One region of the Arthrobacter sp. TmtSoilC48 genome, then DNA from elsewhere that is predicted to be linked to it. Evidence: riboswitches for the same ligand, from Rfam matches in the RefSeq annotation. Region 1 holds a riboswitch; the other holds the start of a gene.

Region 1 (3,182 bases):
CGGCCGCCATCGACGAAACTGGGTGGTGTGCCGGAACCGGTCGCCTTCCATGTAGTCATACGCAACCTCGATGACGAGCTCGGGCCGAAGGGGAACAAAGGAGAAGTCCTTGCCGCCGCTCCACCGGCTTTGCGCGCCCGGCATCCGGGAACCAGTAGCGGCGGCATCTCCTTGGTCGGCCCACTGACCCCAAGGATGTTCGCTGAACTCCGTCTGGTATGGCTCAAGTTCAGCCACCAGGCTTTCGCGCTTGGCCATGGGAAATGAAGCCACCACCCCAACGTGCTGCAGCTGGCCGGCGTCGTTATACAGCCCAAGCAGCATCGACCCGACAACCTTTCCCGTTTTATGCCAGCGGAATCCGGCCACCACGCAGTCCGCGGTCCGTTCATGCTTGGTTTTGAACATGACGCGCTTATTCGGTTGGTATGTCTCCTCGAGCGGTTTGGAAAGTATGCCGTCAAGCCCGGCGCCTTCGAGCTGCACGAACCACTCCTGTGCTTGGTCAAGTTCCGTCACCGCCGGTGTTACGTAAACGGGCGCCTCAGCCTTGGACAGTGCCCGCTCCAAAGCTGCTCGACGCTCGGAAAACGGCTTGTCCATGAGGTTCTCGTCTCCCAGCGCGAGGATGTCGAATCCGATGAAGGAGGACGGGGTGCTCCCGGCCAGCATCCGCACACGGCTGTCGGCGGGATGGATGCGCTGCTGAAGGCCCTCGAAGTCGAGCCTGTTCCCAGCTATGAGGACAATCTCGCCGTCGATCACGCATTTGTCCGGGAGATTCTTCCGAAGGGCTTCCACCAGCTCAGGGAAATACCGTGTCATAGGACGTTCGTTTCGGCTACCCAGGATGATCTCATCACCATCTTTGAAAACGATGGTCCTGAACCCGTCCCACTTTGGCTCAAAATGACCCACATCAGGGATCGAAGGAACAGACTTGGCAAGCATGGGCGAAATGGGCGGCATCACTGGGAGGTCCATACGACTATGTTCTACCTGCCGCCCGCGGCGGAAGCTAGTCTTGGGCCATGGATATCTTGGCCGTACTAGTGGCAGTGCTGGCAGCACCTGCCCTCATTGCGGCCCTTTGGTTCTGGGTCTTGCGCCAGAACAGCAAGGGTAAAGTCCGGCGCGGCGCCACGGGTGGGATGCTTGGTGTGGCCGACGAAATTTTCCGACCCGAGACCCATTACGCACACCAAGTCCAAAGGATCCAGTACGAGCTGCCAGCCCCGGCTCCGGCCCCGGAGCCTAAGTCCTAACGGGCCTTCGAGCCGGAAGGCGTCCCGCCCGTTACATTAATGTGACTTTGCTATGCCGCTCATGTACCGTCGAAGAGCGACCCTCATCTCCGCTGGGCCGCTTCCGGGTTGACGCCGAGCTCTGCCGCAAACCGGAATCCGCCAGACCCGCGGCAGAGACGGGGGACCCAGAGTTCCCGGGCCTGATTTTCCCTAGGCCCTTGGGGTGAAGCCGCCATGTGCGGCCGGACGGCCTCGTCCGAACCCGACAGCTAACCTCGCAGGCGTTGAGAGGCAACCACCATGTCCCCAACCATGGATCAGCCGCGCCGCGCCCAAATAGCGCGCGAGCGTACCCAGCCAACCGGACGCCGTCGGGCCCAACCCAGCGGATCCTCCACCAGCACGCCGGAAGCAGAAGCAGGTTTAGCAGGCACGACGCCGGAACCCGCCACTGCTTCTATTCCCGCCTCTGCTTCCAATCCCCAAACTGCGGCACCCATTACGCGCGCGGCCGCTCGGGCGGCAGAGCGTGAACGGGCAGCCCAGGCAGCTATTTCTGCTGAGACAGTCCCCACTGAAACTGCTCCAGCAGAAACAGCACCAGCGGATTCTGCAACAGCGGACTCTGCTCCGGCGGACCCTGTTCCCCTGGAGCCGGCAACTGCTGCGATTCCAGCTGTTCAGGCGGCCGAACCGGTCGCGCCCGAACCCGCAGCGAATCCCGAACCTGCCACCGCTGCCATCCCGATCGTTCAGGCGGCCGAACCGGTCGCGCCCGAACCGGTCGCAGCGAATCCCGAACCTGCCACCGCTGCCATCCCGATCGTTCCGGCTAAGAGCCCCGCACAGCTTGCCGCAGCCGCGACCGCCGCCTCTGGTCTCGCAAGCCGGAAAGCCCTTCGCGCCCAGGAATCGGGGAGCGGTACGGCCCGTAAGGCGGCAACTGCTGGCGAAACCCCGGCTGGCGGCGCCCCTGCCTTCGGAGCTTCATCACTGGGAGCTTCATCCCTGGGCGGGTCATCCTTCAGCCCCGAACCGCACGCCGTGCTCACCAAGGCCGCCTCGGTCAAAACAATGGGCCAGCGCATGGCAGTCGTCGCTGGGGCCTTGGGCTTGGTATTGACCGTTGGCACCATGAGCCAGGCCTTCGAGCTTCCCTTCTTCGGGCAGGAAACGCCGGCCCAGGAAGCAAGCGGCGCAAAGACGGGTAGCGACAGCAGGCAGTCAACTTCGGCTACCCCTGCACCCAGCTCGTCCTCCGCCAGCGCCTCCGCGTCGTCGGCCACCAGCGAGGCCGGAAAGCCGGCAACCGTAGCAACGCAGTCGTCAGGAGAGGCACCCGACCAGGCGCCGTCGTCGTCCCTTCCGACTCCGCAAGTGTCACTCGCGGATCCTGTTTGGGTGCCTTCGGCAGTCCCGTCGGCTGTTGTTCCCGTCCCGGGCGTGACAACTCCTGTTCCAACCCAGCCGGCCCCGAGCCCGGTTCCGTCGGACACGGTCACCACCCCACCTGCCACGACGACGCCGACCCCCACCGGCACTCCGGCACCAACTCCAACACAGGCTCCGGCGCCAAAGCCAAAGCCGACCGGCAGTCCCAGCACCACCACACCGTCCAGCGATTCACCCCTGGACCTGGACGGCATACTTGACGGCGCCACAGGGATCTTGAAATGAGCACGCGGCTTCCCAGGACCAGCGCGCACGTCGGATGGCATGGCCGGTACTGCAGCAGCAGCCGCACTGCCACCTTCCGCAATCGGATGGGCCGCTGGAGCTGCCAACGGTTGCGCCGGGCCTAAGGAATCACAGCAACCAGAATCAAGACAACAAGACGAGGCGGGCACCCGACCCTGAACTGCTCCACCCGGGTGCCTGCCTCTTTTGTTTCGTGTGTCGCTTTTTCCCGGCCTCGATCGCTTCTATCCAAGCAGC
Region 2 (3,182 bases), 3.6 Mb from region 1:
GAAAATCGAAGCCAACCACCCGCCAATGATCCACACCATCCGTGGCGCTGGCTACGTCATCAAGCCTGCGGACTGAATCTTGTCCACCTCTTCCGGAGTAGCCCGTAAGACCCAGCGGAACTGGCTCAATCCCTCCACCTGGCATCTGCGCACGCGGTTGGTCCTGGTGGCGATGGCATTGCTGGTGGCGATTTGCGGTGCAGTTGGAGTGGTTAGTTACGCCTCCATGGACATGTACTTCAACAAACAGCTCGACAAGCAGTTGGAGCAGGCGTCAGGCCGCGCGAATGACTTCGGCAGACCGCCGTCGAACTTTCCCTCCAGCGGTCGGCCGGATCCCCTTGAGGCCCGTGGCCAGGGCGCCGGGACACTTAACGCGAGGATCGATGGTTCCACGGTCATCAACTCGGGCTTCCTCAACGCAAACGGTCGCCGGGTCGCACTCTCGGCAGAAGACAAGCAGGTCCTGCTCTCGCTCCCCCGCGACAACCGGCCCGTAGACCGTTCATTGTCCAACGGCGACTATCGGCTGGTGGCAGTTGAGACCAACTACGGCGATGTGATTGCGACAGGCCTGCCGTTGGCTGACAAGCAAAATGCCGAGGCCTCGCTGGTATGGACCATGGTGTTTGTTTCACTTGGCGGCCTGGTGCTGATCGGCCTCGCCGGCACCGTCATCATCCGCCGGACCATGCGGCCACTGGAGCAACTCTCGGAGGTTGCAACGAAAGTATCGCGCCTTCCCCTCGACGCCGGTGAGGTGGCACTCGCGGTGCGCGTACCGCCGTCGGCCGCTCATCCTGGAACTGAAGTTGGCAGCGTGGGCCACGCTTTGAACCAAATGCTCAACAACGTTTCCAGGGCCCTGGAAGCCCGTCAGGAGAGCGAAACCAAGGTCCGGCAGTTCGTTGCCGATGCCTCCCACGAACTTCGGACACCGCTGACCGCCATCCGTGGATACACCGAGCTGCTTCGTATGACGGAGAACTTCACGGAGGACGGCAGGAAGTCGCTGGCGCGGGTCCAGAGCCAGTCGGAACGGATGACCACGCTTGTGGAGGACCTGTTGTTGTTGGCGCGCCTGGACGAAGGCCAGCCGTTGAAGGTCACGGATGTTGATCTGACGCAGCTGGTGATCGAGACAGTCAGCGACGAAAAGGTGATGGCACCGGACCACATCTGGAAGCTCCAACTCCCTGACGAGCCCATTACGGTGCGCGGGGACGCAACCCAGCTGCATCAGGTGCTGGCCAATCTGCTGTCCAACGCCCGCAAGCACACCGATCCAGGTACCACGGTGGTCACAGGCGTCATGCTTTCCGCCGACGGTAGCGCGGTGGTCACAGTCACGGACAACGGGCCTGGTATTCCGACTGCTTTCCAGGGGCGAATCTTCTCGCGTTTTGCCCGGGCTGACGCGGCGAGATCGGGGTCGGAAGGGACCTCCGGATTGGGCTTGTCAATCGTCGAATCCATCGTCCAGGCGCATGGCGGCAGCGTGGAAGTAACGTCCCAGCCGGGACGCACGGAGTTCACTCTCCGACTCCCCGCAGCTTTGAACGAACGCATATAACGAATCGGGCAACATGACTCGCCGTGAACGTGATCTCTGTTACCCAAATGTGACTTAAGCCGAAACCTCCTGTACCTTCGAAAGGGTGGGTCGCCCCTAACTGGCCCACACCCGGGATGCGCCGAGCTCTGCCACTTCCCGGAGTTCCGTTCTCATTCGAGGCAGAGACGGGGGACCCAGAGTCTCCGGGCACAGTACTTTCCTTGCCCTTGGGGTGAAGCCGCAGCCACGCGCGCGGCCGGATGACCTCATCCGAACCCGACAGCTAACTCCGCAGGCGCTGAGAGGTAATCACACATGTCTGAACTCAACGATCAGACGCGCCCTTCCGCGCGTCACCGTGACGAACACAACGCTCCCCTGACGAAGTCGCAAACCGTTCTGAAGAACGCTGCACGCCGCGGCAAGACCGGGCAACGAATGTCTGTTGTTGCAGGAGTCGTTGCCGCAGCATTGGGCGTCGCATCGCTTGGCCAGGCCGCAAACGCCGCATTCAATCTCCCCGAAACGAGCCGGGCGTCCGAGACGCAGGCTACCGCCCAGGCCAGCAACAAAACAGCTGAAATCTCGGCGTCCTTGGATGCTGCTGCCAAGAAGGGCGCTGCAGACAGGGCCGCTGCAGACCAGGCAGCTGCGGCACAAGCCGCCGCCGAAAAAGCTGCGGCCGAGAAAGCCGCCGCCGACCAGGCAGCTGCCGCACAGGCCGCCGCCGAAAAGGCTGCCGCTGATGCAGCCGCCAAGCAGGCTGCCGATGCCGCCGCTGCTGCAGCCGCAGCCGCAGCCGCCACTCCCAAGGCCGTGGACGATCCCGCCGCTGCCAAGGCATACGCCGCCAGCATCCTCGCCAACTACGGCTGGGGTCCGGGCGAAATGACTGCCCTGAACACACTGTGGGAGAAGGAATCCAACTGGCGGACCACCGCGACCAACACCTCCAGTGGTGCCTACGGAATCGTGCAATCATTGCCCGCTTCGAAGATGGCAACCGCAGGCGATGACTGGCTGACCAACTACCAGACCCAGATCAAGTGGGGCCTGAACTACATCAAGGAACGCTACGGTTCCCCCTCGGCGGCCCTTGCCTTCCACTTGGCCAACAACTGGTACTAAGCCAACTCAATAAGCGGGCTTGAGCCCACCCCAGCGGGCTCAAACCATGCAGGGCCCGATTGCCGCCCCGCTTTCCGCCGTTCGCAGCAGTGATCTACTGATGCGCCCGGGCGGGAGGCGGGGCGGTTTTCGCCGCACCAAGGCCGAAGCCTGGTTCTTTGACGCCGGAGCCAGGTGATCACAGAGCGAGCGTTCTGGTCCACACATCAGCGACCTCCCGTCATTCTGGTCGACCCCCGGTTTCGTCAAGGACGGATAGCTGATTCGAGATGGCAGCCACAGGAGGCTGCAAGCGACGGAACACTTTCAATTCCCAAGGGCGCATCATCAGCGATGCTTCAGTGGCATAGTTGCCAAGCACCTGATCCGCAGAAGCCCAGGAAGCGTCATCGATGTCCACTTCTACTTCGCGATCTGAGAAGTTGCCGAGGACAAGCATCTCCACTCCGTCCAGGGAACGCATGAAAGCATAGACATTCCGGTCGAAGGGCAAGAGCAT

The links. Region 1 has a riboswitch for cyclic di-AMP ahead of AC6I97_RS03965 (hypothetical protein). Riboswitches for the same ligand answer to the same signal wherever they lie in the genome.
Region 2: another riboswitch for cyclic di-AMP. It lies ahead of AC6I97_RS20445 (aggregation-promoting factor C-terminal-like domain-containing protein); the one in region 1 lies ahead of AC6I97_RS03965 (hypothetical protein).

Annotation. Positions count from the first base shown of each region.
Region 1 is NZ_AP046049.1:818,130-821,311, reverse strand. It holds gene AC6I97_RS03975 (ATP-dependent DNA ligase) at 1-984, opposite strand, end outside; gene AC6I97_RS03970 (hypothetical protein) at 1,032-1,265, shown strand; cyclic di-AMP (ydaO/yuaA leader) riboswitch at 1,395-1,545, shown strand; gene AC6I97_RS03965 (hypothetical protein) at 1,548-2,924, shown strand; gene AC6I97_RS03960 (AEC family transporter) at 3,170-3,182, opposite strand, start outside.
Region 2 is NZ_AP046049.1:4,455,037-4,458,218, forward strand. It holds gene AC6I97_RS20435 (response regulator transcription factor) at 1-76, shown strand, start outside; gene AC6I97_RS20440 (sensor histidine kinase) at 80-1,573, shown strand; cyclic di-AMP (ydaO/yuaA leader) riboswitch at 1,708-1,865, shown strand; gene AC6I97_RS20445 (aggregation-promoting factor C-terminal-like domain-containing protein) at 1,871-2,683, shown strand; gene AC6I97_RS20450 (glycoside hydrolase family 13 protein) at 2,904-3,182, opposite strand, start outside.